3 regions of the Tatumella terrea genome follow, and region 3 is predicted to be linked to each of the others. Evidence: predicted binding sites of a transcription regulator. Region 3 holds the regulator's gene; each other region holds the start of a gene.
The links. The regulator LexA, encoded in region 3, represses DNA repair genes until DNA is damaged. The targets are predictions, from matches to a motif close to TNCTGTATGTACATACAGNA.
Positions count from the first base shown of each region.

Region 1: the regulator LexA is predicted to act here: its motif matches at 5,040-5,059, upstream of sulA (SOS-induced cell division inhibitor SulA).
Region 2: the regulator LexA is predicted to act here: its motif matches at 5,781-5,800, upstream of ABD035_RS04125 (metal-dependent hydrolase).

Region 1 is NZ_BAAAFX010000027.1:14,103-24,233, forward strand. It holds gene helD (DNA helicase IV) at 1-1,500, opposite strand, end outside; gene ABD035_RS17445 (YccF domain-containing protein) at 1,624-2,067, shown strand; gene yccS (YccS family putative transporter) at 2,082-4,226, shown strand; gene ABD035_RS17455 (TfoX/Sxy family DNA transformation protein) at 4,223-4,861, opposite strand; gene sulA (SOS-induced cell division inhibitor SulA) at 5,080-5,571, shown strand; gene ompA (porin OmpA) at 5,919-6,974, shown strand; gene matP (macrodomain Ter protein MatP) at 7,065-7,526, opposite strand; gene ABD035_RS17475 (AAA family ATPase) at 7,697-9,445, shown strand; gene fabA (bifunctional 3-hydroxydecanoyl-ACP dehydratase/trans-2-decenoyl-ACP isomerase) at 9,515-10,033, shown strand.
Region 2 is NZ_BAAAFX010000006.1:230,715-240,845, forward strand. It holds gene astE (succinylglutamate desuccinylase) at 1-479, shown strand, start outside; gene spy (ATP-independent periplasmic protein-refolding chaperone Spy) at 724-1,197, shown strand; gene nadE (ammonia-dependent NAD(+) synthetase) at 1,445-2,272, opposite strand; gene ABD035_RS04110 (multidrug effflux MFS transporter) at 2,340-3,536, opposite strand; gene osmE (osmotically-inducible lipoprotein OsmE) at 3,782-4,123, shown strand; gene ABD035_RS04120 (DUF6515 family protein) at 4,604-5,002, opposite strand; gene ABD035_RS04125 (metal-dependent hydrolase) at 5,172-5,756, opposite strand; gene hxpB (hexitol phosphatase HxpB) at 6,336-7,019, opposite strand; gene ABD035_RS04135 (YniB family protein) at 7,189-7,725, shown strand; gene ABD035_RS04140 (fructosamine kinase family protein) at 7,736-8,605, opposite strand; gene ABD035_RS04145 (DUF481 domain-containing protein) at 9,012-9,773, shown strand; gene ABD035_RS04150 (NanQ anomerase/TabA/YiaL family protein) at 10,104-10,131, opposite strand, start outside.
Region 3 is NZ_BAAAFX010000002.1:24,389-34,519, forward strand. It holds gene ABD035_RS00135 (cation:proton antiporter) at 1-21, opposite strand, end outside; gene pgi (glucose-6-phosphate isomerase) at 221-1,867, shown strand; gene psiE (phosphate-starvation-inducible protein PsiE) at 2,006-2,431, shown strand; gene ubiC (chorismate lyase) at 2,588-3,115, shown strand; gene ubiA (4-hydroxybenzoate octaprenyltransferase) at 3,136-4,008, shown strand; gene plsB (glycerol-3-phosphate 1-O-acyltransferase PlsB) at 4,078-6,516, opposite strand; gene ABD035_RS00165 (diacylglycerol kinase) at 6,625-7,002, shown strand; gene lexA (transcriptional repressor LexA) at 7,099-7,713, shown strand; gene dinF (MATE family efflux transporter DinF) at 7,884-9,206, shown strand; gene zur (zinc uptake transcriptional repressor Zur) at 9,230-9,748, opposite strand; gene dusA (tRNA dihydrouridine(20/20a) synthase DusA) at 10,024-10,131, shown strand, end outside.

The DNA.
Region 1 (10,131 bases), on a different contig from region 3:
CTGATCCAGCACACAGACATCCCCGTCACCAAAGATGCCATGAAAACGGGTTGTCAGGTCGATCTCCGCCCCGGCAAAGCGATAAATAGCCTGCCAGTCATCCCCGACCACAAACAATCCGGTGCGCTTATTTTGTTTTCTGAGTGCATGAAGCAGGCCGGCGCGCTGGACCGAGATATCCTGAAACTCGTCCACCAGGATATATTTCCACGGGCTGATAAATCGGCCTTTTTCCAGCAAGGCGATGGCCTGGCGGATCAGTCCGGAAAAATCGACCGCATCTTCCTCTTTAAGATGTTGTTTCCATGCTTTCAGCAAGGGGGCCAGCAGCCTGAGCCGTTTACCGAACAGCGTGCGGATAGCCTCCGGGGCTTCCTCCGTCATTACGGACTGGGAACCCCCGTGGGTTCTTACCAGCGACACCCAGTGTTCCAGACGCCCCGCCAGACGGTTAACTAATCGTTTATCGTTCCAGAACTCTGTGTCAGCACATTCCCAGCCCAGTTCGTCTTCAATCCACTGTCGCCAGCCATTCGCAAACGATTTTTTCTGTGAGCATTGCTGCTGCCAGGTGTCTGTCAGTAACTGACGACGTAACGCGGCGTCACTCTCCAGAGCACTGATTTTTGGCGGCTTATTACTGCTCTGTTGAATAATATGCAGGGCCAGTGCGTGGAACGTCCTGGCCGTCATCCCGGTTTCACCGGTACATTTCTGTACACGCTGATCCATCTCCTTTGCGGCCTCCCGCCCAAAGGAGAGCAGCAATACCTGTTCGGCGGTGGCGTATTTACGGCGTAATAACCAGGCGGCGCGGGCGGCAAGCACCGATGTTTTACCGCTCCCTGCCCCGGCGAGGACCAGTACCTGATCTTCACCATTGATGACGGCACGGCATTGGGACGGATTCAGCGGACTGGATTCCACGGTCGCAAAAAAATCCTGATAACGTTCGAGTATCTGCTCCGTCCATTGCCGGTTACGCACGGTACGCTGCTGCTCTGCAGAAGTCAGCCAGTTCTGACAAAAGGACCAGTGCGGACGACAGGATTCAAATTCCGCAATCCGTTGGGCCGGCAGAGGTAAGGCCGCGAACCGGCCTTCTATTTTTTCACGTACGCCGGAGATATCCGCACGGGTCAGCCAGCTATCCCGTTGCAGCAAGCTGAGTAATTCCTGGTGCAGTGTACTCAATACCTGGCAGCAGACCCTGGCCATCTCTTCGCTCCATTGCTGCCAGGCATTGGCAAGATGCTGGTAAAACTGCTGGGTTTCCTGCCATTCAGTCCCGTGCAGTCGTACCACCTGGTCATCCGGAAGCTGAAATTCGAGTTCTCCCCATACCATCCCTCGTTTACACTGAATACCCAGTAACTGGTTAAAAGGGATGATATATTCATGACGATCGCCGCTGACTTCCACTCCTGCCGGTAGCAGACGCACCCGATTGTAAGGATGCTGAGCCAGCCGTTTACCCATTGAGGTTGCTTTAAGTTCCATGCATCACGCCATTATCTGAGTTATTGCTTTTAAGCAGTTTAACTGCGAGACCTTTAGTGCTCCAGACAAAAAACAGGTTACAATTCTGTAACTGTGCCATGAAGACTCACGGAGATATATTTAATGAGAGCCGTACTGAATATCCTGAATTTCGTTCTGGGGGGATTTGCGACCACCCTGGCCTGGTTATTTGCCACTCTGGTTACCATTGTCTTAATTTTTACGCTGCCCCTGACCCGCTCCTGCTGGGAAATTACCCGCTTATCCCTGCTACCTTTCGGTAATGAAGCCGTTCATGTGGATACACTCCGCCCGGAGAACAGAAATCACCTGCGTAATACTGGCGGTACGTTACTGAACGTTTTCTGGTTTATCTTTTTCGGCTGGTGGCTTTGCCTGGCCCATATTTCTGCCGGTATCCTCCAGTGTGTGACCATTATCGGGATCCCTGTCGGCATTGCGAATTTTAAAATTGCAGCCATTGCTTTATGGCCTGTTGGTCGCAGAGTCGTTTCTGTCGAGGAAGCGAAATTTGCGCGTGAAAACGCGGTCCGTGCCGGTCGCTGAGGATAACGGTAATAATGAATTTCGGATCTGACCTGCTGAACAGCTGGCACACATTTTTAATGAATAAATTATGGCGGGATCCGGCGAGGATATTTCTTGCGATGACCGGTTGCGTGATCCTTTCCTGGTCATTACAAAATATCACCTGGACCATTCCGTTAATTCTGGGGGTCGTCGCCGCTGCACTGGCAGACATTGATGACCGGCTGACCGGCCGTCTGCGTAATATGCTGATCACGCTGGTTTGCTTTTGTATCGCGACGGTCTCGGTCGAAATTCTGTTCCCTTATCCGCCACTGTTTATGATTGGCCTTGCACTCTCCAGCTGGGTATTCACCCTGCTGGGTGCCCTGGGGCAACGCTATGCCACCATCTCCTTCGGCGCGCTGTTGATTGCTATCTATACCATGCTGGGGATCCATCTGTTCTCCGACTGGTATATTCAGCCGGTATTATTGCTGGCAGGTGCACTCTGGTACAATGTTCTGACGCTGATCATGCACCTGTTGTTTCCGGTACAGCCTGTGCAGCAGCAACTCGCAGCCACTTACACTCAGCTGGCCGGCTATCTTGATACCAAGGCTAATCTGTTCGACCCCGATACCGGCGACAGTGACGAACCGTCATTGATCGATGCCGCACTGGCGAACAGCCAGCTGGTATCACAGTTTAATATCACCAAAACCGCCATACAAAGCCGTCTGAATGGCGAACGCGCGGCACGTAATAGCCGCCGTTCTCTGCTCTATTATTTTGCTGCCCAGGAAATTCATGAACGTGCAAATTCATCCCACGTTCAGTATCACCAGCTGCGTAATGAATGGCGGTACAGCGAAATCTTATTTCGCTTCCAGCGACTATTGCATATGCAGGCTAACGCCTGCCGGCAGATTGCACATTCAGTGACCCTGAAAAAACCGTACCAGCATGAACACCGCTTCGAACGGACTTTTTTCCATCTGGAACAGGCACTGAACCGTCTTAAGGCCCAGTATCCGCAGGACCCCAATACCCGTGCTCTGCAATGGTTACTCCGTAATCTTAAAGCGATAGATGATCAGTTGCTTTCCATCGCGTCGGAACAGGTCCTGAATAACCAGTGGCTGAATAGCGACACCCACCTGTCTCAGGAAGGGCTGACCGGCTGGCAGGATATCCGTGTCAGGTTCAGCCGTCATTTAAGCCCGAAATCGTCGCTGTTCCGGCATGCGGTCAGAGTATCAGTGGTTCTCTGCGTGGGCTATGCCCTTATTCAGCTGGCCGGACTGGAACGGGGATACTGGATATTACTGACCAGCCTGTTTGTTTGTCAGCCGAACTATAATGCCACCAAAAAACGGCTTGCCCTGCGTATCATGGGGACGCTGGCCGGGATCATCATCGGTCTGCCGGTCCTCTGGCTGGTCCCTTCGATTCCCGGGGTACTGATCCTGATCGTGGTATCCGGGGTGCTGTTTTTTGTTTTCCGTCAGGTACAATATGCACAGGCTACCCTGTTTATCACCTTGCTGGCGTTACTGAGCTTCAACCTGCTGGGCGAAGGGTTTGATGTTGCCCTGCCGAGGATCGTTGATACTCTGCTTGGCTGCGCCCTGGCCTGGATGGCCGTGGCCTGGATATTTCCGGACTGGCGCTATCGTCAATTACCGGCAGTGGCAGATAAAGCGATGGCGGCCAATGCCCGCTATCTGTCAGCAATTGCCGACCAGTACCATCAGGGTAAGGACAACAGTATGTCATACCGGATAGCGCGCCGGGAGGCACACAACGCCGATGCGGAGTTAGCTCTGGTGATTTCCGGCATGAATGACCCGACGGTCAGCCCTGACCCGGGGAAAGACCCTGGCTTTCGCATCTCTTGTCTCAATCACAGCCTGCTAAGCTACCTGTCTGCATTAGGTGCACACAGGGAGAAAACAGAACAAAGTGATTTTTTACACCTGATGGATGATGCTGTCAGACTGACCCGGGATACTTTGCAGAGTGATTCTGCAAACATGCAGAATACGCTGGACACACTGCATGCACTCATTGCAGAAATTAAGAGTATTGAAGCCAGTTCTGACAGCAGAGAACCCGTCATTCTTCAGCAGATGGGCCTGGTACTGACACTCCTTCCGGAGCTGGTCTCTGTCAGAGAAGAGATAAGCCGCCTTTAGAGGTCATTATTGCGCTTACAGGCTGAACGGGCGGTAGTCTGCTCAAACTGCAGATACCAGTGCTTCAGCTCTTCTTTTACCCCGGCGGACAGCACCTCCTGGTGCTGTCCGAAGATGGCCCCCTGCAGCGCATACAGTGTTTTTAATCCCAGATATTTATTCTTTTTTCTGAGCAACGTCCAGCTCTGTCTGGCCCCTGTCGCACGCAGGTGACTGACCGAAGTAATCCCCGCCTCCTTCAACAGAATTTCCAGCCGTGCACTCAGGTTAGGCAGATCTTTCAACCGCTGCCGGCTAAGCTGTGACTCTCTGAGAGCTCTGGCTTCCTTCAGGGAGCTGTGTGATAACTCCAGTAAAGCCTCTGATTGCTGCCATAGCAGGGGATCAACCTTATAGTAATTCAGGCTGACACATTGCCCCCGCTTGTGAAAGATAAAGGGCTGCAGTCGTCTGTGCTGCAGATAACTTTGCATTTTTTCACTGGCACGGAGATAAAGATCCCCTTCACTGACCAGAGCAAAAACCACCTTCTCCACCGATAACGAGTATCCACCGAACTGTGTGCGGGACTCGATTTTACCGAGCGCTGACAGCTGTTTCTTTGATTCTTCAATGCATTGGCCTGATGTTTTCATCGTTAACCTCCCTTGTTCCGGCAATAGCATAGCTGTTAATAAAATAATATTTATCAACATGTTAGAAGTTAAACAAAACCGATTACCAGTTCAATGAATAAATGCCGCTCTGACGGGCCAGTTTTAGTTTCTGCGATCTGTTTTCAGAAAAATGGTTGATCTTTATGCATGGTCGTAATACTGTATATCTATACAGTTAATTGCGGATGGTTAAAATTATGCATACTCAGCGACTGACAGCGAAAACCTTTAAGGTGCATCATCACCCGGCACAGACTTCGTATACCCGCGGTTGTATCAGTGAATTAAGTTATCAGGGACAAAACCCTGCCCTGCTGAATATGCTGCTGTTTCCGTTACTCAAACAACTGGGTGAGCAGTCACGCTGGCAGTTATGGTTAACCCCCGCACATAAACTGAGCCGTCACTGGCTTCAGCAAGCCGGGTTACCGCTGGAAAAAAGTATGCAGGTCGCTTCGACTGAACGTATCAGCAGCGTCAATGCCATGATTAAAGCGCTACGTTCGGGGAATTTCAGTGTGGTGATCGCCTGGCTTCCGGAAGGTTTAAGCGACGCTGAACGACAGGAACTCGAGCAGGCGGCAATAGAGGGTCATACTCTGGGATTGATCATGCGTGAAGAAAATACCTTTGATTCTCCCGGCAGACAGGAAAATCGATTGAAAATTCATTCGCCCTTACTACATTAATCTTATTTAAGATTATTCTCATAAAAAATAAGCGGCAGATTATTACATAAGCCAGGTGACTCACCATTCCAGAGCCAGCAATGGGTTACCTTAGATTTCAGTTGTCATCCGGACCGGGAGTTCAGTTTCAATTGTAAGTAAATGTGTTCAAATTACTGTTTTTTTACTGTACAACATCATATCTTACTTGTAACTTTCTAATCTCGTTGTAGACTTTACGTCGCCAGGGTGCTCAATAATCTCCTTTTTTGGCAGAGTACAAATCGAGCGAAATAACCCGGCGAAGGATTACAACCAAGAGCAACATTTTTGCTCATTGCCTATTTTGGATGATAACGAGGCGCAAAATGAAAAAGACAGCTATCGCAATTGCAGTGGCACTGGCAGGTTTCGCTACCGTAGCGCAGGCCGCACCAAAAGATAACACCTGGTACACTGGTGCTAAACTGGGTTGGTCCCAGTACCACGACACCGGTTTCTACGGTAACAACTACCACGTCTCTAACGACCCGCATGAAAACCAGCTGGGCGCAGGCGCCTATGCAGGTTACCAGGTTAACCAATACCTGGGCTTCGAGGGTGGTTATGACTGGTTAGGTCGTATGCCTTACAATGGTTCTAACCACGGTGCTTTCAAAGCGCAGGGCGTACAGCTGGCTGCTAAACTGAGCTACCCACTGACCGACGATCTGGACGTGTACACCCGTCTGGGCGGCATGGTATGGCGTGCAGATAGCAAAGATTTCGTCAACGGTAACTCCGACCACGATACCGGTGTTTCTCCACTGGCAGCCGTTGGTGTTGAATATGCTCTGACCAAAAACTGGGCAACCCGTCTGGATTACCAGTGGGTTAACAACATCGGTGATGCAGGTACCGTGGGTGCGCGTCCTGATAACGCCACTCTGAGCGTAGGTGTTGCTTACCGTTTCGGTCAGGATGATGTTGCTGCTCCGGCACCAGCTCCGGCACCAGCTCCGGCTCCGGTTGTTGAAACCAAGCACTTCACTCTGAAATCAGACGTGCTGTTCAACTTCAACAAATCCACTCTGAAAGCAAGCGGCCAGCAAGCGCTGGATCAGCTGTACACTCAGCTGAGCTCACTGGATCCTAAAGACGGCTCTGTCGTTGTTCTGGGCTTCACTGACCGTATCGGTTCTGCTAAATACAACCTGAAACTGTCTCAGCAACGTGCACAGTCTGTTGTGAACTACCTGGTGTCTAAAGGTATTCCTTCAAACAAAATCTCTGCACAGGGCATGGGTAAAGCTGATCCTGTTACCGGCAACACCTGTGACAACGTGAAAGGCCGCGCAGCACTGATCCAGTGTCTGGGTCCGGATCGTCGCGTAGAGATCGAAGTTAAAGGTATCAAAGACGTTGTTACTCAGCCTCAGGGCTAAGTTAACCACGTAATAAAAAACCCCGCGAATGCGGGGTTTTTTTTGCCCTTCTGCTTTTGCCCCCGCGCGATATCACTGCGCGAACTGCGGTTATTTTTTCTCAGGCTGCCCCAGAATAGACTCCAGGTCATGTTTCAGCGATGACATCTGACTGGCGTATTTTTCCTTACGCTCGGCATCTTCAATTAACTGAACGATGGTTTCAGATAACGTACTGTGACGGCGCCGGGCCAGTCCTGCCAGACGTTGCCAGACCAGATATTCAAGGTCTATCGACTTTTTACGGGTATGCTGATGTTCTGCATTGAAATGGCGCTTACGCCGTGCACGGATAGTCTGTTTCATCCGGTTCACTAACCCGGGATTCATATGCTGGTCAATCCACTGGTTAATATCTTCCGGCTGATGTTCAAAAGAGATAAGCCACCGCACGGCCTCCTGTGCCGCACTGTGCTCCGGATACCGGGTGATGGCTTCCCCTTCCCGATGCTTTTTCACCAGGTAGGCCCATTTCCAGCCGGACTCCAGATTTTCAAGTTGCAGATATTTCATCGGGATCTCATCATCTTCAGGTCACCGATTAAGAATAACAGTTTTTCGGGTTGCTGTAGTAAGGATTAATTATGCGGGTCACCGGAGCCGGTCGCTGTATGCCGCACTGTTTCATCCCCTTATTTTCTGTATAATCGATGGTTTATTAACTCCGGATAAATGCGATAACTTTGATCAGAACTCAACTCCCCTGGCAAGCCTTGCAGCCAGATACTTCCCGTTATCAGTCTGCCTTCACACAGTCTGTCCCGGATGAAGGTGATATCCTGTCATCCCTTCAGCCGCGATTAATGAATGCGCTGGCTTATCTGGCATGCAAACCACGTTCACCGGTACTGATAATCCGCAGTCAGGAAAATAGTGATTACCTGTCCTCTATTGCGCAGGCCTATCTGTCGGTTGATGAATCTGCTCAGGAAGCACGGGGATGGAATTATCGTTCTCAGACGGCAGGCCAGTATACCCTTACCCCGGCCCCCCCCGATACTGCCACCTTCAGACAGCAGCCCGGGGTGCATTACGCGGAGTGGATTGAAAGTGCCCAATTGTTTGGTGTCGTCCGCGGCACGCACGGTCACTGGACTCCGGAACCCGGTTTACTGCATGAAGCCAATGGTGGTGCGTTGATCCTTTCCGTGCGTACCTTAATTGCACAGCCACTGATGTGGTTGCGACTGAAAAAATTTATCTCCCGGGGATACTTCGAGTGGCTTTCCCCGGATGATAAATATCCGTTGCCCGTCTCACTGCCGGCAATACCTCTGAAGGTAAAACTGATCCTCTGCGGTGACCGGGATGCGCTGGCTGATTTCGGCGACGAGGAGCCGGAATTTCTGGAAGATGCGCTTTACACGGAATTTGAGGGGCAGTGGCGCATCAATGACGATCAGGATATGGCTCTCTGGTGTGAAGGTGTCAGAGAGGTGGCATTACGTGAAGGGCTTCCTGCGCTGTCCGACGATGCCTGGCCATTACTTATCGGGGAAGGTTGTCGCTATACCGGTGACCAGACATTATTACCCCTTTGTCCGCGCTGGATAAGCCGGCAGTTAACTGCTGCCTTCACTTATGGCGGCGAAATAACAGCACAGAGCCTGCAAGGAGCTCAGGAAGAAAGTCTGTGGCGCGAAAGCTACCTGCCGGAAAGAATGCTGGAAGAAATCGGTGAGCAACAGATTCTGATTGAGACCAGTGGCGAAGTCATCGGTCAGGTCAATGGCCTGTCTGTGCTGGACTTCCCGGGGCACCCCCGCCCCTGGGGTGAACCTTCACGTATTACCTGTGTCGTGCACTATGGTGATGGTGAAGTTATGGACATTGAGCGTAAAGCGGAGCTGGGGGGCAATCTGCATGCGAAAGGGATGATGATAATCCAGGCCTATCTGATTGCAGAACTGGAGCTCGAACAGCAACTCCCCTTCAGCGCGTCGATGGTATTTGAACAATCTTATTCTGAGGTGGATGGCGATAGTGCTTCACTGGCGGAACTTTGTGCCCTCATCAGTGCCTTATCCCGGCAACCGATTTCACAATCCATCGCGGTGACGGGGTCGGTTGACCAGTTCGGTAATGTTCAACCGGTGGGCGGTCTGAACGAGAAGATTGAAGGATTCTTTGCTGTCTGTGCACAACGTGAACTGACCGGTGAACAAGGGGTGATCATTCCGCAAAGTAATGTCCGTCATCTTTCACTGAGCCAGGACGTTGTTGATGCCGTTAAAGCAGGTCAGTTTCATCTGTGGGCGATTGACCGTGCGGATGATGCGGTGGCTATCCTGACCGGCAAAGAGTGGCGCACGGAAGAAGAAACAGATGATCTGTTATCTCTCGTTCAGGAGCGGATTGCCCGGGCGACCCTGCCCGAACCACGACCACGCAGCGGCTTATTTCGCTGGCTGAACTGGTTCAACCAGAACTAATCGGACTTGCTCAGCGTACAGCTGTACGCTATTCTCCGTCATTCATAAATTTAAGGTTAGAAAACTGACATGGTAGAAAAACGCGAATCCTATACTAAAGAAGATCTTGCTGCCTCCGGACGCGGTGAGTTATTTGGCGAGAATGGTCCTCCATTACCTGCCGGTAATATGCTGATGATGGATCGGGTCATCAAAATGTCTGAAACAGGCGGTAATTACGACAAAGGTTTCGTTGAAGCTGAGTTAGATATTACTCCGGACTTATGGTTCTTTGCCTGCCATTTTGTCAATGACCCTGTGATGCCAGGCTGCCTGGGACTGGATGCCATGTGGCAGTTAGTCGGATTTTATCTGGGCTGGCTGGGTGCCGAAGGTAAAGGCCGCGCTCTGGGTGTCGGTGAAGTTAAATTCACGGGTCAGGTATTACCTACCGCGAAGAAAGTGACCTATAAAATTCATTTCAAGCGCGTTATCAACCGTAAGCTGGTGATGGGCGTTGCAGATGGTGAAGTTTTTGTCGATGGCAAACTCATCTATACTGCCAGCGATCTGAAAGTCGGCCTGTTCAAAGATACCGGCGCATTCTGATAAACCCGCTTTATCAGAATAAAGGGGCCTGAGGGCTAATGCCGATCGTTTAAGATAACCTGATCGATCCAGTGTATGATGTAAAAAGGGTTCATGTT
Region 2 (10,131 bases), on a different contig from region 3:
CACGTAATGCATCGTTTACTGACTGGCTGGGGCGGGCAGGTCTGGAAGCGCTGGTTTTTCATCAGGCACCGGGCGGCACCTTCAGCCATTTCACCTGCCACACGCTGGCAGCGGAAAGCTGTACTCTGGAGCTGGGAAAGGCGCTACCGTTTGGCTGTAATGCTCTGGCGGATTTTAACTGCGCCCGGCAGGCATTACGGGCCAGGATCGGGGGTGACACAGAAACGCCAGCCACCCCGGATACCCCGCCACGCCATTTCCGGGTGGTCAGGCAGTTAACCCGCACCGGCGCGGATTTTCACCTGCATATGTCAGACACGACACCGAATTTTACATGGTTTCCGCCGGGGACGATACTGAGCGAGGAAGGGGGCCGGTCTGAGCGGGTATTGCATCCGGAGGGCGAGCGGGTGCTTTTCCCAAACCCCAGGGTCGCGTATGGTCAGCGGGCCGGGCTGATGCTGGAAGAAGAGTTGTAAACTGCCGCAATGTTTCGCCCGGAGGACGATTTGCCGGGCGGGACCTGACTTACCATACACTTTCTTATCACTCTGCTGCTATTTCCTCCTTTTTTCTCCATGATTGCGGAGTTTTGCACATTTTCGTTTTCAGTGATTTACGCAGTCTCTGAGTAATTGACGTTATCAGGCGTAAAGTGGTTTCCGACGACGACAATGTCAGCAGACATCGTCAGACAACTAAAACTATTAAGGATATGACTCTATGCGTAAACTCACTTCACTGTTCCTGGCAACATCTCTGGCCTTTGGTGCTGCCAGTGTGGTACACGCGCAGGCCGATAATTTAACGCCTCCGACGGCATCCCAGCACCGTCCGATGCATCCTCATGGACCGGACTTCTTTCATGGCATAAAACTGACTGATGCACAGAAACAACAGGTGCGTGACATCATGAAGCAGAGCCATCAGCAGATGAAACGTCCGTCGGTGGAACAACGTCGTGCAGCACATGAGATAGTAGCCTCAGACAGTTTTGATCAGGCAAAAGCAGAGACCGAAGCTGCCAGCCTGGCCGCAGGAGCTAAAGACCGTGCATTCCAGCGGTTGCAGACAGAAAATAAACTGTACAACGTTCTGACACCGGAACAGAAGAAACAATATAACGACGGTTTTGAGCGCCACCTGACCGAAAAGCATGATGCTAAAGGACAGGCGCCACAGGATACTGCCGGCTAACGCCTTTGCCTTCTGAATCCCCTGAGACCGCCCTGAGGGCTGACGGATCGGTGATCCCGTCAGCCATTATGGGCGGTTTTATTCTGAGATGACGCGGGGGTTCAGGCTGCCAGGTCACTCCCGGCAGAACCTGGTATCCCTATCGCCGATACCGGCAGGGTACAGGAAAGTGACAGAAGGTCCCGGCCGGAGATATAAAAAAAACCCCCTTCTGAGAAGGGGGTTTTTCATGTTATGCGTAAGGTGATTATTTTTTCCAGAAGTCGTCGAATACCGTAATTGGTGGCTGACGCTTGTGTTCAGTTTTCAGGTACCAGCCCTCGATGATTTTTGCCGGCTCAGGCGCGATGGTTTTACCTTCCAGATAAGCATCGATTAAAGCGTAGGTCACCCCCAGGGCTACCTCATCCTGCAGGCCCGGACGACCGTCTTCCAGGTCTGCCGTCGGATGCTTCAGGTAGAGATGCTCAGGGCAGCCGAGCTGTTTCAGAAGCTGTTTTCCCTGGCCTTTGTTCAGGCGGAAAATAGGGTTGATATCGGTACCGCCGTCACCGTATTTGGTGAAAAAGCCGGTAACCGCTTCGGCGGCATGGTCGGTGCCGACCACCACACCGCTGGTCATTCCGGCGATACTGTATTGTGCTTTCATTCGTTCGCGGGCCTTTTCATTCCCCTTCACAAAATCAGATAACACAATTCCCGCCTCTTTCAGCGCACGTTCGCTGGCCAGCACGGCTTCTTTAATGTTGACGGTCAGCGTCTGGTCCGGCTGGATAAAATTCAGGGCATCCTGACAGTCCTGTTCATCGGCCTGGTCACCGTAGGGCATACGTACAGCGATAAACCGGTAATCATTAACACCGGTTTCAGCACGCAGTTCTGAGATAGCCGTCTGGCAGAGTTTACCGGTCAGGGTGGAATCCTGACCCCCGCTGATGCCTAACACCAGACTTTTCAGCCCCGGATAGGTCTTCAGATAGGACTTGAGGAAATCCACACTGGTGCGTATTTCCTGCTGAACATCAATCACCGGTTTTACCCCCAGTGCACGGATAATCTCTTGTTGTAATGTCATACAGGACTCCTCGGTTCAGGGGCGGTCAGTGACCGCCGTGTCACAACATGCCTTCTGTGCGGTCTGTTTATTTTACCGCGGCAACAGGTTTTTTCGCCACAAAGGTAAACATCAGGATCGCCAGCATGAAACAGCCAAAAATCGTCGATGTCATACTGAGCACCGATGTCCCGCCCAGCCCTGTGACAGGAATACTCAGTGACCCCAGGGTGAACATCGTTACGCCGATCACCGCAGAAGCACTGCCCGCGCGGCGGCCCTGACTCTGCATCGCCAGAGAGGACGCCGTGGTGGAAATGACGGCATTGCTGGCAATGCTGAAGAACAGCGTGAACAGGATCACCGGTAACGGGGCATGCAGAATGCCGGCAATCAACAGACTAAGAGAGGCCACGAATGCCAGCATCAGTCCGCCTTTCAGCACCCGATACTCTCCCAGTCGGGGACTGAGACGGGCACTGGTTTGTGAAGCAATGATCAGGCCCAGACCATTCAGTGCAAAGCAGTGACTGAAGGTCTGGGGTGACATCCCGTAAATCTGTTGCAGTACAAACGGCGATGCACCGATGTAGGCAAACATACCTGCCATCATAAATCCCTGGGTGAGGCAGAAGCCCATAAACGGACGATGGGTAACCACCTGGCCCAGCGCGCCCCAGGCGGATAGCAGTGATCCCTGGCTGCGTTTTTCCGGGTGCAGTGTCTCATGAACATGTAACCGGCTGAGAGTGATCAGTAAAACCGCAATCCCGGACAGCACCAGGAAAATTCCGCGCCAGCTCATGATATTCATCAGTGCACCGCCAATGACCGGGGCCGCGATCGGCGCCAGACCATTGACCAGCATCAGCATGGCAAAAAAACGGGTCAGTTCATGACCACTGTACATATCCCGGGCGATGGCCCGGGATAATACCGCGCCACCGGCGCCACCCAGGCCCTGGAACAGGCGGGCAATCAGCAGCTGGTCCAGGCTCTGAGCCATGGAACAGGCGACGGAGGCCAGCAGCAGTAGCACTAATGACAATGCCAGCGGAACTGTTCGCCCGTACTTATCACTCATCGGGCCAAACAGCAGTTGTCCGAACCCGAGCCCCAGCAACCCTGCGGTCAGGCTAAGCTGCGCACTGGCGGTAGCAATATGCAGGCTGCCGGCAAGCTGCGGTAACGCCGGAAGATACAGGTCAATACATAAGGGGCCAAGTCCTGCCATCAGGCCAAGGATTAGCACAAAAGAGAAACGGTGCGGGAGGGCTTTGGACATTTTTCCTCTGAATCTATGGTGTTTCCGTTGAATAATATCATTATGAAAATTAACAGATTATATCTGTCATCGGCCTGAGGCGCGCTGGTTTACCGCGATGGGCTGTCCAAGAGAATATCGGTTTAAGACGTTTCAGTCCATGCTAACCATTTGTTTTATCGTTATTACCTATTACACTTAAAAGGCGTGAGTTGACCCGTTCATCAGATTTTTTATTGTGTATTACGATTACAGTGAGGTAAATAATGCATAAATTCACCGGACTTATCGCAGCAGGTGCTGCCATCGCCATTCTTTCCGGGTGTACGACTTATCATCAGGCAGAAAGCTATGTCACCAAACCTGTGGTAAAAGACGTTAAAAAAGGAATGACACGTGACCAGGTTCGCCATATCGGCGGTCAACCGGCTTCCGTGATCACCATGATCCATGCCCGCGGGACCTGTGATACCTACATCATTGGCCAAAGCGAAGGTAAACCGCTGACGTATTTTGTCAGCTATAACGACACCGGACATGTGATGAATTACGGCTTCCAGAGCTGCACCGAATACGACACCGATCCTCAGGCTCCGAAAACGAACTGATCTTTTGCAGAGATAAAACGGGCAGACATCATGGGGTGAAGCCTATCCGTGAAGTCGTACTTAAACTTCCGGGCAGCCCTGCAAAAATCCGCAATCTCACAAGGGTTGCGGATTTTTTGTATCCGCAGCCTCCTGCATGACTGGGTGGCGCTCTCAATGCCGGGCCATTAATAAAAACCTTACCTGTAAGGGAATTTCCACCGGAAATTAAAAGGGCATTAATTAATCTGAGAAGCGCTAAGCGCCTTCCCGGAAGGCACCGTAACAGTTAAACCGTTATTGCCCCCGGCTTATGCAGACAGAATGACGATGGAAAGAAACGAAGAATGGCCTGGCTGAGCAGTATAAAAAAAACCGTAATCATTAAGGGATGATTACGGTTTTTCACACAGCCAGGGGGAGTTTATCCCATCATGCCTGTCTCAACTGACGGGCAGTATAGCCCGATGACTGGCCTTTTATTGGCCTGATGCTTTTGGGTTACAAACCGTCAGGTCGCGGAACCTCGATATACTCACCGTCAATATTACGCTGATAATAATGGCCTGACTGCACGTAATAACGCTTACCATTATAATCCAGCGCCTGCAGTTGCTGCGGAGTACTCTGTGGCGGCGGGTTGACCACCACATAGTCATTCCCCTGACGCTGATAATAAATACCGTTGAGCAGATAGTAGGTGAGGCCGCCTATCAGGACTCCGGTCGCTAAATCCGGCAGAAAACCGCCACCACCCGGGCCGGGGCCACCCCGCCATCCGGGTCCGCCAAAACCAGGGCCAGGGCCACCGAAGCCCGGGCCGGGACCATGCGGGTAAGCCAGCGCGATACCCGGCATAATCAGGGTTAACGCCAGCAGAGATGGGATAACTTTTTTCATATTCTATCTCCGACAATAACTGATCAGATGATCTGTGCGGATGCCCGAAAACTCAAGCGCTACTGTCCGGATTTTGCCTTCCATTACACTATTTAACGCTTTCTTAACGGGCCTTCCGGTGCGGGCTGGCACTTTTTTACTTTACCTTCCCATTACCGCCGCACCGGGGTTAATGCAGTGACTGCGTCAGTTGTTTTTGCCAGTCGATAGCGGTCGAATAAATCTGCCTGCCGGTCGTGCTGACGACCTGTTTTGTCAGAGGACCCGGCAGTAATACTGCACCGGCGACCAATGTGATACAGAACCAGCGCTCCAGCAGATTACTCTTTTGCGGTTGCAACACCGGAAAGCGAAACCGCCAGCGGCAGGGCCATAGCAGAGGTACTCCGGCAGGCGTCAGCATATCGGCGACAATGTGGCTCAGATACCCCAGCACCATTCCCTGCATCACGTCGGCAGGCAGCCACATAGCCTCCGGTAACTTCAGGTGTAACAGCCATAACCCTGCCACGATAGCGATCAGGCTATGGGTAAATCCCCGGTGACCGAATGCACGGGATACCGGGACAGAAATCCAGCGTAAACGTCTGCCGAGCAGGGAGGAAGGGTGATCAATGTCCGGCAGCAGACACGTAAGTAATGTTGCCGGCAGTAAATGCCACCAGTCTGCGTGGGCAATAACGGGGGTCAGATCGCTGCGTTTTGCAATGATGGCGCTGGCAACAGCGAAAAGAATATGGCCTTCGGCCGTCATGAGATATCCTGCAACTTCCTGATTAACTGTCAATGTATACAGTATAGGGATTTATACAGCGAAAAGGTATATGTGACGCTGTAACAAATAATAAATGATATTGACACAGGCAAAGAAAACTCTCGTCCTCCCGGTGCATAGAGCAGGAAAAAGCCGCAGGCGCTCTGCGCCCTGGCTTAGCGGAAAGAAATTGAGTCAGGGAGCCGGCAGAAAATCCCTTAGCTCAGACATCGGTTGAGTCAGTGGCCTGAGTGGCGGAGATCGTATGAATGCGGGTAACTTCGTCCGGAGAGGCAGAAACACCCCCCGGATAGCCGTGCAGGGCGATATTGATACCCTCAGCCGGGCTGACCGCGAGGAGCAGAGGCTCTCTGCCGCGTGAAGAAATTGCTGCAAGGGAACCGGCAGAAAATCCGTTAGCTCAGACATCGGCTGAGTCAGTGGCCTGAGTAGCGGGAATTGTCTGAATGCGGGTAACTTCGTCCGGAGAGGCAGAAGCACCCCCGGATAGCCGTGCAGGGCGATATTGATACCCTCAGCCGGGCTGACTGCGGGGAGCAGAGGCTCCCCGCCGCGGGCTTAGCGGGAAGCGGGCAGATAGCCCAGCAGATCCGGCGTTAAATCATTCAGCGAGTCAAGACGGGCATGAGCCAGACTCCAGACCGGAAGATGAGCTTCTTCCGTGGCAGGAACGACCAGCGTGCGCATTCTGGCGGCTTTGGCAGCGATCATACCGTTCAGCGAGTCCTCCAGGGCGACACAATGTAACGGATCTGTCGCCAGCGCGGCGGCGGCATTCAGATACACCTGCGGATGGGGTTTACTGTAGGGAAGTTCGCCTGCGGAAGCGACCGCGTCGAAATAAGGCTGCAGAGAGAATAGTTCAAGCACGCTCTGAATTAAACTCAGCGGGGAGGCAGACGCGAGGCCGATTTTAAACCCACACTCCCGACACATTTCCAGAGCTTCGTGTACACCCGGCATCAGCGGGCGCTGCTGATCTATTTTCTCTGCCACCCTGGCGATAATCAGCCGTGTCATCTCTTCAGCATCCAGATGGCGGATATTACCTGCATCAAACCACAGCCTCACCACCTGGTCGATACGTAATCCGGTGGTTTCAGGTAAGGCGTCACGCAGGCTGATATCGATGCCTGCGCGTGAGAAGACATCCAGTTCAGCCTGATGCCAGAACGGTTCAGAGTTGATCAGCAATCCGTCCATATCAAATATTGCTGCTTTGACCGGGCGATGATAGGCCATAAAACCCTCCGTGAATGGTTAAAACTTTGCAAAAAAATAACCGGAGTATGAAAATACTGCGTCCGGTTGTATGAAATATCTTCTGAATAATGATTTTAGCTGTATAAAACAGGAAAAATAGCCGGGGCGCAGGTAGACTTGTATCACAAAACACGCTGCAGGAGAGAGCATGAATTACCAACAAACGGGCAGGATCGCCATCGGCAAAAAAGTTGCCGGCTGGCTGTTGTTTATCCCCGCGGTGATATCCACACTGGTATCACTCATGAACTATTTGTACATCCACAGTGATAATCAACCCGGCATTGATGCTGTATTGACTGATTTCATTCATGTCATGATCAACATGGTTAAGTTTAACACGCCGTTCCTGAACTTTTTATGGCAGAACTCACCGGTACCGGACTTCGGTACTCAGGCTGATGTCCTGTTCTGGATTATTTATATTGTGATCTTTGTCGGTCTGGCGTTACAGGCCTCGGGCGATCGTATGTGGCGACAGTCGCGCTTTATGAAAGAGAGCATCGATGACCAGCTCATTCTGGAACGCGCTAAAGACAGCGGGGGGCTGACCCGTGAGCAGCTGACCGAAAAGTTACAGACGAACAATCACTCCATTTTCAGGCAGTACTTCCAATTGTACATTCTGCCGGTGATTGTGATTGTTATCGGCTATTTTGCTCTGCGACTCACCGGCTTTTTCTGAATTCCCGCTCTCAACGATAATCGCGCAACAGGGTATCAATGACCTGTTGCGCTTCTTCCACCCAGTGTTCCCCGAATGCACAGGCACGATTCAGCAAATAGTACAGCCGGTATGCCGGCTGGCGGTCTGCATAGCCTGCCGGTAAGGGACTGATTTTCTCATAAGCCTGAATCAGCGGGGTGGTTAATACATTGTCCGGTTGCCACAGTGCCAGATCACATTCTCTGTCCCCCCAGTAACATGCCGGATTGAACAGCCAGGGCGAATTATGTGCTTCAGCACAATGCCCGGGCCAGAGATCCCCATGCAATAAGGACGGTGCGGGGTGGTGATTTTCCAGACACCGGGCGACACTGGCAATAATCTGTTCGGTATCGCCAAAGGTTAACTTTTTCTCAGCGGCTATTTGTAACTGCCAGCCGATACGTTGTTCCGGAAAGAAGGAGGACCAGCGGTTCTGCCAGTTATTGGGTTGTGGTGACAGTGTCACTGAATTATCAAAATCAAGACCAAACTTAGGTTGTTCACTCCATTGATGGAGTCTGGCAAGCTGCTCACCCAGTAACGCAGCAGAAGCTTTACTCAACGGTGCCGGGGGAAGATATTCAAGGATCAGAAAGCTATGATGCCGCGAGGTTCCGCTGCCATACACTGCCGGCACTCTGACACATCCGGTCCTGGCCAGCAAAGCCAGTTGGTCCGCTTCCTCGATAAAGCGGGGCAACATCCCACGATGATTGGATTTGATAAAATAGTGTTTATCGCCGCTCACCATCTGCCAGGACTGATTAACCTCACCCCCGTGGCATTGATGATAATGAGATATCCCAGCAAAATCGCTTTGCTGCTCTTCTAACAGTCGATGAATGGCTGACCACATAGTGTTGTCCTCAATTTCGCTGCGTGGTCAGATTGTAACCCGCATTTCGTCGAAGTTTCCAGCCGCGGGATCTCAACCCGGGATCTTTTTTCTGTCTGGCCGCAAACTTAGACTATCCACGATAGCGTTAAGTTTATTTACTGCCATTAACCTGGACGTTAGTAACGTCATCTTTTGATACATTCCGTCCGGCATTTTATGTGATTTTGCTTTCTATTTTTTTATTCACGTCTATCATTACCCGCTACTGTTCAGATCAATCTGAATCACGCTAAGGCCTGTCACTTTTTTTTGACAAGGAAAGCGAATACATGCTTTTTTACAAAACTCGGGTAAATGGCATTCAACGCTATTTAAAAGTTTTCAGACTTAGCTATTAACAACGTCGTCAGTACAGGTCTTTTCAATGAAAGCGTTCAATAAAATTTCAGCAGCACTGCTGCTTACCGCCGGTGTGTTCGCCCAGCAGGCATATGCTGATAACTCAGTATTTACCTCGATGGATGATCCTTCTACCGCAAAAAAGCCTTTTGAAGGTTCAGCTTCTGCAGGTTATCTGGCGCAGAGTGGTAACACCACCAGTTCTTCTCTGACAGCCCAGACCAACATGACCTGGTACCAGGAATCAATGGCATACAGCCTGTGGGGCAATGCGTCGAACACCTCATCCAACGATGAACGTTCTTCTGAAACCTATACCGTGGGTGGCCGTTCACGTTATAACCTGAACAGCAGCGACTATCTGTTCGGTCAGGCAAGCTGGTTAAGTGACCGTTTCAATGGTTACGACAGCCGCGATACGATGACTGCCGGTTACGGTCGTCAGATCCTTAACGGGCCGGTGCATTCACTGCGTGCTGAATTGGGTCCGGGTGTTCGTTATGATGATTATCATGATGGTGGTCACCAGACGAAAGCACTGGCTTACGGTGCACTGAGTTACCAGTGGCAGCTGACGGATACCACGAAGTTTATTCAGGGTGTGTCCGTACTGAGTACACTGGGGAATGATACGACTCTGAACTCCGAAACCGGTTTACAGGTAGCGATCAACTCTCACTTCTCTCTGAAACTGGCCTACGACCTGACCTGGAATAACAATCCGCCGTCATCTGCGCCGGATCGTACCGACAGTAAAACCTCTGTACTGCTGTCTTACTCCATGTAAGCCAACAGAAGAGACAAAAAGGCCCGCTAAGCGGGCTTTTTTTTGTCCTTTGACCCGTCCTGAATAGTGTTGACAGGTTCCTGATCTTATTCCGCAGTGCATGAGTATCGCAGAGAGCAAACGCACCCAACGCGATTATCCTCTATCCTTCAAAACCCTGTTGTTGAGCAGGTTGAAAAAGGCGAGATGACCGACAAAAAGGCTCAGCTGCGATAGGGGAGCCGTGGGTGTTCCACCGTTGTTGCCACCCGTCTGCGTCCTGCCCGAAATGGAAAGACGCGGGCCGTGTTGACCGGACCCGCTTATGTGTGCGTGCCCGGAACGGGAGGCTCAGAGCAGTGCGCAGTCAATTTTTGCC
Region 3 (10,131 bases):
CAGTGGGGGCGATAACGCCATAAACGTTTTCCTTTCAACAGCAAGAGTCGTCATACTGGGGGTAATCATCCGTCGTGCTGGCTGGTAATTGCAAGCGACGTCGGGGTTTCTGTTTAATCATAGCTTCACTTTGTGGCAATGTAGGGTCAGGGTCAGCCTGGCACCGGTGGAGCTTTGTCAAAGCCAGATTCTGAATTCTTTAATCAATAAGAGTGTTGTTATGAAAAATATCAATCCGACACAAACTGATGCATGGAAAGCGTTACAACAGCATTTCTCTGACATGAAAGCGGTCAGTATTGCTGATTTATTTGCCCGGGACCCGCAACGTTTCTCAAAATTTTCCGCCACTTTTGATGATCAGCTGCTGGTAGACTATTCAAAAAACCGTATCACCGGCGAAACGCTGGACAAATTACTGGCACTGGCAAAAGAAACCGACCTGGAGGGCGCCATTGCCGCCATGTTTGCGGCCGAAAAGATCAACCGTACCGAAGATCGCGCGGTTCTGCACATCGCATTGCGTAATCGCAGCAATACGCCCATCCTGCTGGATGGTAAAGATGTGATGCCGGAAGTCAACGCGGTGCTGGCAAAAATGAAAAGCTTCTCTGAGCGTATTATCAGCGGGGAGTGGAAAGGTTACACCGGTAAGGCGATCACGGATGTGGTGAACATTGGTATCGGCGGGTCTGACCTGGGGCCTCTGATGGTCACTGAAGCCCTGCGTCCTTACAAAAACCATCTTAATATGCATTTTGTCTCCAATGTCGATGGCACACATATCGCGGAGACGTTAAAAACGCTGAACCCTGAGACCACATTATTCCTGGTGGCATCAAAAACCTTCACCACTCAGGAAACCATGACCAATGCGCACAGTGCCCGTGACTGGTTCCTGGCCAGTGCCGGTGATGAAAAGCATGTCGCCAGCCACTTTGCGGCGCTGTCGACTAACGCTAAATCGGTCGGTGAGTTCGGTATTGATACCGATAATATGTTTGAGTTCTGGGACTGGGTCGGCGGTCGTTATTCATTGTGGTCGGCGATTGGTCTGTCGATTGTCCTGTCGGTCGGCTACGACAACTTTGAAAAACTGCTGGAAGGTGCCCATGCCATGGATAAGCACTTTGCAGAAACTCCGGCAGAAAAAAACCTCCCTGTGCTGCTGGCGCTGATTGGTATCTGGTACAACAATTTCTTTGGCACAGAAACCGAAGCGATTCTTCCTTATGATCAGTACATGCACCGTTTTGCGGCCTATTTCCAGCAGGGGAACATGGAATCTAACGGTAAATACGTGGACCGTGAAGGCCATGCGGTAGATTACCAGACAGGACCAATTATCTGGGGTGAACCAGGCACGAATGGTCAGCATGCGTTTTATCAGCTGATCCATCAGGGGACAAAGACCATCCCTTGTGACTTTATCGCCCCGGCGGTGAGCCATAATGCATTAAGCGATCATCACCCGAAATTACTGTCTAACTTCTTTGCACAGACGGAAGCGCTGGCCTTCGGGAAATCCCGTGAAGAGGTAGAAAAAGAGTTCGCCGATGCCGGTAAAGCAGTAAAGGATGTGGCTCACATCGTGCCGTTTAAAGTATTTGAAGGTGACCGCCCGACGAACTCCCTGCTGCTGCGTGAAATCACCCCGTATTCACTGGGGGCGCTGATTGCACTGTATGAACATAAGATCTTCACTCAGGGCGCGATCCTGAATATTTTTAGCTTTGATCAGTGGGGTGTGGAACTTGGTAAGCAGCTGGCAAACCGTATTCTGCCGGAACTGAGCGGCAACGAAGACGTCAGCAGCCATGACAGTTCGACCAATGGCCTGATTAACCGGTATAAAAACTGGCGTTAATTCAGCGTTGTTGTTCGACAGGAAGCGGCCCCGGGGCCGCTTTTTTTGATCCTGTGGTCGTGCCGCGGATTAATTATTGTGATATTTATCACGCTATCGCATTATGCGCTCTTCGGAGTACTGTGTTCAGAGGACAGAATGGAAAACACAAATAAGGTCGTTAAATCCACCGTTGCCAGCCTGATTGCCGCAATATTGCAATGGGTATTGAATATTGGTCTGATCACCCTGGCCATTATCCTGGCGATTTTCTTAGGAAAAGAAACATTACACCTGGCAAATGTGTTATTTCATACCGGGGAGGAGTCTTCCTCGTACCTGCTGATTGAAGGCATCGTGATTTACTTTCTGTATTTTGAGTTTATTGCGCTGATCGTTAAATATTTTCAGTCAGGTTTCCATTTTCCGTTGCGCTATTTTATTTATATCGGCATTACTGCCATCATTCGTTTAATCATTGTTGACCATAAAGACCCGCTGGATACGTTATTCTACTCCGGTGCGATCCTGATTCTGGTCGCCACATTATGGCTGGCAAATACGAAACGGCTGAAGCGGGAGTAAACCGGTTCGTCCTGTCGCCCCGGTCGGACGGATTTCCGGGGCTTTACACAGAACACCCTGCTTCATCAGCGCGAGTCTGTTATAGTTCAGCCCTGAAATGCTCTGCGTTCTTTCCGGCAGCGCAGAGGAGTATTCACCGGCTTTCTGAGAGTAACAATGTCTGCACAGGAATTGCACAAGCTGTATCAGCTACAGTGGTTACCACTGTCTTCTCCGAAACTCACCCCTGAGATAGCTGACTGGCTGTCAGAAGAAACCTCGATGACCGTGCGTCTGGAACGTTATTGTCGCGAACTGACGGTGAAAGTCGTCAGAGAAGGTTTTGTCGGCAGGCAGGCATTGCTCGGGCATGAATCCGGCTATTCCGGTTTTGATAACGAGAACCGATTCTGGTTACGCGAAGTGATTCTGTACGGAGATGGTCATCCCTGGCTGGCCGGGCGAACTATTTTACCGGAAGATACTCTGAGCGGGCCGGAAAAATCCCTGATGAGTCTGGGGGAGTCCCCGCTGGGACGTTACCTGTTTTCCTCTCCCTTACTGAGCCGGGATTTTATTGTCCCGGGACACAGCGACGATCTCCGGGGGCGGTATTCATTGTTACGGCTCTCAGGAAAACCCCTGATATTAACCGAGCTATTTTTGCCACATTCACCCCCCTATACATCCCGGGCGAAAGGATAACCAACCCCGTGCAGGACACCATGAAAATCACCAAATTCCAGGCCTATCAGCGCCTGATGCGTATCGATAACCCCATAGGGACAGTGCTGCTGCTCTGGCCGACGCTCTGGGCCTTGTGGCTCTCGGGGAGGACATTGCCTCCTTTTAAGGTGCTGGTCGTCTTTGTGCTGGGCGTGATTGTGATGCGTGCCGCAGGTTGCGTGATCAATGATTATGCTGACCGGAAAGTCGATGGCCATGTAGAGCGTACCCGGCAGCGGCCTTTACCTGCCGGGCTTATCAGCGAACGTGAAGCGAAAGGTCTGTTTGTGGCACTGGTGCTGGTGGCATTTCTGTTGGTGCTTACCATGAGTGGTATGACCATTCTGCTTTCGGTGGGCGGCATCCTGCTGGCCAGTGCTTATCCTTTTATGAAACGTTATACACACCTGCCGCAGGTGGTGCTGGGGGCGGCTTTTGGCTGGGCTATCCCGATGGCATGGATGGCAGTGAGTGGGGACTTACCTCTTTCCTGCTGGCTGGTATTCCTGGCGAATGTTTGCTGGACAGTGGCCTACGATACCTTTTATGCCATGGTGGATCGCAATGATGACCTTAAAATCGGGGTGAAGTCGACCGCGATCCTGTTCGGGAAATATGATTGCCTGATTATTGGCGGGCTTCAGATCGCGACCCTGGCACTGCTGGCGCTGGCGGGCCGGTTATTACACCTGAATGGCTGGTATTATTTGTCGTTAGTGGTCGCTGCCGGTTTCTTTATCTATCAGCAACGTCTGGCGATCGGCCGGGAACGTCAGGCCTGTTTTCGCGCCTTCCTGAATAACAATTATGTCGGACTGGTGATTTTTGTCGGTGTGGTACTCAGCACACTGCCTTTTATTAATCTGATGTAAGCGTCACGGCTTTGCAGTAAAAAAAAGGGCGTTCCTCAGGAACGCCCTTTTTAATGGCCAGGGATCGGATCAGGCAGAAGGTTCTGCCTCAGATTCAATGGCATTCTCAATGGTCTGGCGAACATCGCGGGTCGTCAAATCCAGTAATATCTGACGCATGCCCCGGGTTTTTTCCGGTTCGGCATCATCTTTATCACTGATATAGCCTTCATCACGCAGAGTGAGTACTAACCCCGTGAATACAGCCTTATCGAAGAACTCCGGCGCATTGATACCGTGAAGCACCGATAACCGTTGTGCCAGGGTACGGCTTTCTTTCTCAAGTGTTCCGCGATTAATCGTCGGCTTGGCATTCAGGATGGCAACGGTGATCGCGTAGCGTTGCAGCGTCTCCCGCACTCCTGCGGCCAGTAAGCCGAGCACCCGATGGCGTGCCGGCTGAACAGAATAGTGTTCACCGTCCTGAGTGATCAGCGACTGATTGACCAGCTCTCCGCACAGACTGTCCAGCACTTCCGGTAACTCCGTCTTATCCCAGCGAAGGAATAATTCACTCCTGAGCATCGGATAAATCAGGGAAACCTGACGCAATAATTCCTCTTTATGCAGTGTGCCATGTTGCTGAATGATGGCGGCGATCAGGGAAGGCATCACCAGCAGATGCAGAATATTATTGCGGTAGTAGGTCATCAGTACCGCCTGCTCTTTTGGCAGAATAATCATGTCACCGATATTATCCTGCTCGGTGGTGAACTTATTCATGCTCATCGCGTGATCAAGCAGGGCCTCAACGCTCATATCCGGCACAGTACTGCCTTCGGAGTACGGAACATTACGCAACAGACCGGTATAACAGGTCAACTGCTCAAGCAATTGTTCACGCGTCAGCGAGCGTTGTGGTGATGCCAGTAATGCCGTGACACAGAGGTTCATGGCATTCGCGGCACCGGCGTTATTAATACGGACCATAATCTGTTGTGCGACATCATTGACGACCGGGGTCATCCATGCCGGACGCTGTGATTCTATCGGGTCGATAGAATCACGCCACTCAGGAACATGGGTATTCAGGTAACTGACCAGCGGCAGAGGTTCACCAAAGTTCACATAACCCTGACCGAGGTTACGCAGCTTACGGAGCCCGCGCAGCATCTGCAGCAGACTCTCTTTCTCTTTGGTGGCACCGCGCAGCTCTTTAGCGTAAGTGGCCACTTCCATCACATGCTCGTAACCGATATAGATAGGTACCAGGGTGATAGGACGATTCCCGCCGCGTAACATTGCCTGCAGGGTCATCGTCAGTGTCCCGGTTTTCGGGTCGAGCAGACGCCCGGTACGGGAACGGCCACCTTCGACAAAATATTCAACCGAGTAACCACGGCTGAACAGTTCACCCAGATATTCACGGAAAACGGTGGAATAAAGCTTATTACCTTTAAAGGTCCGTCGGATGAAGAACGCCCCGAGATGACGGAAAATCGGTCCGGCAGGCCAGAAGTTCAGGTTGATACCGGCCGCGATATGCGGAGGAACCAGTCCCTGATGATAGAGCACATAAGAGAGCAGCAGATAATCCATATGACTGCGATGGCAGGGCACATAGACCAGCTCATGGCCGTCCTGGGCTAGCTGGCGGATACGTTCGCCCCCGCTGACATTGATCCCTTTATATAACCGGCTCCACAGCCAGCCCATGACGCGGTCGGTAATGCGGATAGCTTCGTAGCTGAAGTCCGCCGCGATTTCTTCCATCATAGCGACGGCATTTTTCCGGGCCATCTCGTGAGAGATTTTCTTACTGCGGGCCTCGTCCTCAACAGCTTTCGCAATCGCTTTGGATTGCAGCAGCTTGTTGAACAGGTCCTGGCGGGCCGGCAGACGCGGGCCGACGGCAGCCAGACGCTGGCGGGAAAAATGAATATGAGCCACCCGTGACAGCTTCTGGGCTATCGACTGGTCGGTGCCGTGCTCATCGGCCATCTGGCGTAAGGACATTTTAGGGGAGAAGCGGATAAAGCTATCCCGTCCCAGCCAGAGAATGGCGCAGAATTTCTGTAACCCGTTGAGTTCACGGAGTAAAGGTGCCTGCGTCCCCTGTGTCTCTTTGCCCGGAGCCCGGCCAAACATCACCGATACTGGCACCAGCTGGACATCCAGCGCCGGATTGTTCCTGTGCAGATCCAGGTAATCGTGGAAAATCTTCACGGTTTCCTGATTCGGGGTGAAATAAGGTAATAACCGCGGACCGTCATGAATAAACACATGACGCGGTAGCAGACTGCCGTCGATTTCCAGAGGTTCTAACGGGTCGGGCAGATCATGCTTCAGGCATTCGGTACGGAGTGCCAGCAGATCTGCTTTGGAATCATACGGAAATACATAGATAATAGGGCGGGTAGGGTCCAGACCGAGTTCGGTCACAGGATCGCCCGGGATCACCTTGCTCTTTACCAGCAAAGATAATGGAATACTTAGTAATTTATAATAAAGTTTACGCCAGCCTGACATAGATAAATCCGGAGCCTCTTTTGATAGCAAAGCGGCGCAATCATACCAGAAACTGCAAAGAAGATCTGTGGCCAGGTGCACTATTGAAAATTAACAGGAGAACGGCCGATGGCAGGAAGGACAACGGGATGGCGGCGGCTGGTGAAGGCCACCGGCTATTCATGGCAGGGGCTGCGGGCCGCCTGGCGGCATGAGGCGGCCTTCCGCCAGGAAACCGTAGTGACTATCGTGGCAATAGTAATTGCCGGCTGTCTGGATGTGGATGCAGTTTCACGCATTCTGCTGATTGGATCGGTCGTACTGATTATGATCATCGAAATTATCAACAGCGCGATAGAAGCCGTGGTTGATCGTCTTGGCCCGGAAATACACCCCTTATCCGGCCGGGCGAAAGACCTGGGATCGGCCGCCGTATTGCTGGCGATCCTGCTGGCGGTGTTTGTCTGGGGAACAGTGCTCTGGCAATGGTGGTCGCTGGCGGGATAATGACCGACAGTTGTTTGTTTTATGACGGTTTTTGGTTTTCATTTATGAAAGACCTGTATATACTCACAGCGACTGTATAAACAACCAGGGGGCGGGATGAAAGCATTAACCAGCAGGCAGCAGCAGGTCTATGACCTGATTCGCGACCATATTCAACAGACGGGTATGCCGCCGACACGTGCGGAAATCGCTGCCCGCCTCGGTTTTCGCTCCCCGAATGCGGCAGAAGAACACCTGAAAGCTCTGGCACGTAAAGGTGTTATTGAAATCGTGTCCGGTGCCTCACGGGGCATCCGCCTGCTGATGGAAGAAGAAACGCCGGAAGGTCTGCCGCTGATCGGCCGGGTTGCCGCCGGTGAACCTCTGCTGGCCCAGCAACATATAGAAAGCCACTATCAGGTCGATCCGGGACTGTTTAAGCCGGGTGCCGATTTTCTGCTGCGCGTCAGCGGGATGTCGATGAAAGATATCGGTATCATGGACGGTGATCTGCTGGCGGTCCATAAAACCCAGGATGTCCGTAACGGGCAGGTGGTGGTCGCCAGAATCGATGACGAAGTCACGGTGAAACGCTGGAAAAAACAGGGGAATACGGTACAGTTATTACCTGAGAACAGCGAATTCTCTCCGATTGTGGTAGATGTCCGCGAACAGAGCCTGACGGTTGAAGGACTGGCGGTCGGTATTATCCGCAACGGAGAATGGCTGTAACTGACGGGCCGTTGTCCGTCAGCCGGCGACCGGGAGATCTGACTTCCGGTTGTTAAGATTCACCCTGCACCTTATTACAGTACGCTGATCGGCTGCTGCCGCAACCGGCGTTTGTCCGCCGGAAATCCTCTCCCGTCCGGCGGAGACACTGCGCTCTGTCAGGAAAACCCATGTCTTTTTTGAATACCACCGATAAAAAACTCTGGCGACTGGCATTACCGATGGTGTTATCCAACATTACGGTTCCGTTGCTGGGACTGGTGGATACCGCGGTGATCGGACACCTGGACAGTGCTATCTATCTGGGCGGGGTGGCTATCGGCACCACGGTCACCAGCTTCCTGTTTATGCTGCTGCTTTTCCTGCGTATGAGTACCACGGGGATGACGGCTCAGGCATGGGGAGCCGGCGATTCAGCAGCCCTCGCCAAAGCCCTGGCTCAGCCCCTGATCATGAGTGTGGCGGCCGGGCTTCTGTTTATTGTGGTACGTGACCCGGTCAGCCAGCTGGCCAGCGGATTTATCGGCGGTGATGCCGGTACGCTGGAACAGGCACGTGTTTTTATCCGTACGCGCTGGCTCAGTGCGCCAGCGACCTTCGCGAATCTGGTGATCCTTGGCTGGCTGCTGGGTGTTCAGTATGCCAGGGCTCCGGTGATCCTGCTGGTCGCCGGTAACCTGGTGAATATTTTGCTGGAGGTGTGGTTTGTTCTGCACCTGCATCTGGGAGTCCGGGGAGCAGCGGCCGCTACCGTGATCTCTGAATATGTCTCGCTGCTGGTCGGTGTGCTACTGGTGTTGCAGGTTTTCCGGCGGCGTAGGATGTCTGTCCGTTTACTGCTGGAAGGCTGGCGCGGCGATATCAGACGTTTGCTGGGCCTGAACCGCGATATTCTTCTGCGGAGCTTACTCCTGCAGATCTGCTTTGCTTCTCTGACCTTCATCGGTGCCCGGATGGGGGCTCAGGTCGTTGCGGTGAATGCGTTGCTGATGATGTTCCTGACTTTTACCGCCTATGCGCTGGATGGATTTGCCTATGCGGTGGAGGCGGTTTCCGGAGAAGCCTACGGGGCGCGTGAAGCCGGAAAATTGCATGAAGTCTGGTACGCCTCCTGCCGTCAGGCCGGTATTGTCGCTCTGCTTTTTTCGCTGGTGTATGGGCTGGCCGGGCAATACATCATTGAGATGATGACCTCATTACCTTCCCTTCGCCAGTTGGCTGACCATTATCTGATCTGGCAGGTCATTCTGCCTCTGGCAGGTGTCGGCGGGTATTTACTGGATGGTTTGTTTATCGGTGCCACGCGCGGACGGGAAATGCGTAACAGTATGGCGATTGCCGCGGCAGGCTATGGCCTGACATTGTGCAGTGTTCCCTGGCTGGGTAATCACGGGCTTTGGCTGGCGCTCTGTGTCTTTATGCTACTGCGGGGGATCACACTCTGGCATTGCTGGCAGCAGCATCAGCGCAGGGGAACCTGGTTTGATCACTGACCCGTCACTGAACCCCGGGGAAATTAGCGGCCGGCCCGTTTTTTAACTTCGCTGCTGTGGTCGTGCTGGCACTGTTCCTGATTATCACAGGCCGCGATCTCAGCACATTTCACGCACAGACCATGGGCTTCAATCACACTGTGGCGCAGCAGAAAGCCCGCCTGCTTTGCCTGGGTGACGATCAGATGTTCCACCCCTTCAGCATGACGCTCGCTCACCGATGCACAGTTATCGCAGACCAGCATAACCGAGGTATGAGACGGGTGTTCAAAGTGCGGGCATACCACATAGCTGTTATTAGAGGCGACCCGGTGAATAAACCCCTGCTCCAGCAGAAAATCCAGCGCACGATAGACGGTCGGTGGCTTGGCCTGCGGCTCACTGATGCGCAGTTTATCCAGCAGATCATAGGCGCTGATGGCCCCCTGTTCTTCGGCCATCAGACGTAACACTTCTGCGCGCTGGGGCGTCATACGTACCCCACGTTTCAGGCAGAGACTCTGTGCCTCGGCAAGAATCTGAGCGGGAAGTTGCTGTTGCATGATGGCTTTCTCCAACGAATAGTCTGCGGTAACGGGCTATCTTAGCATGGCTGGCGCTTTAATGCTGATCCTGTATGGCGAAGTGCGACAGGCGACGGAAAGCGGTCCCTGCCGGCGGGGGGCCCTGATTCCGTGACATGGCGGAAGCTGTGCGGTCACCCCCGGACTGCCGTTTTTCTATGCTATAGTAGGGCATGCTTTTGTCCCTTTTTTCAGTCCTTCCTGTCACGCCCGGGTGCGAACGGGGGCTGTTTTACCTGATGATATAAAGAAAAATGCACGAAAATAAAGAAACCTCCAACCTGCACCAGACCTCTCAACCGCAGGCCGTATCGCCTGAATACCTTGCCGGGCGTTTTTCCGTCGCGCCGATGCTCGACTGG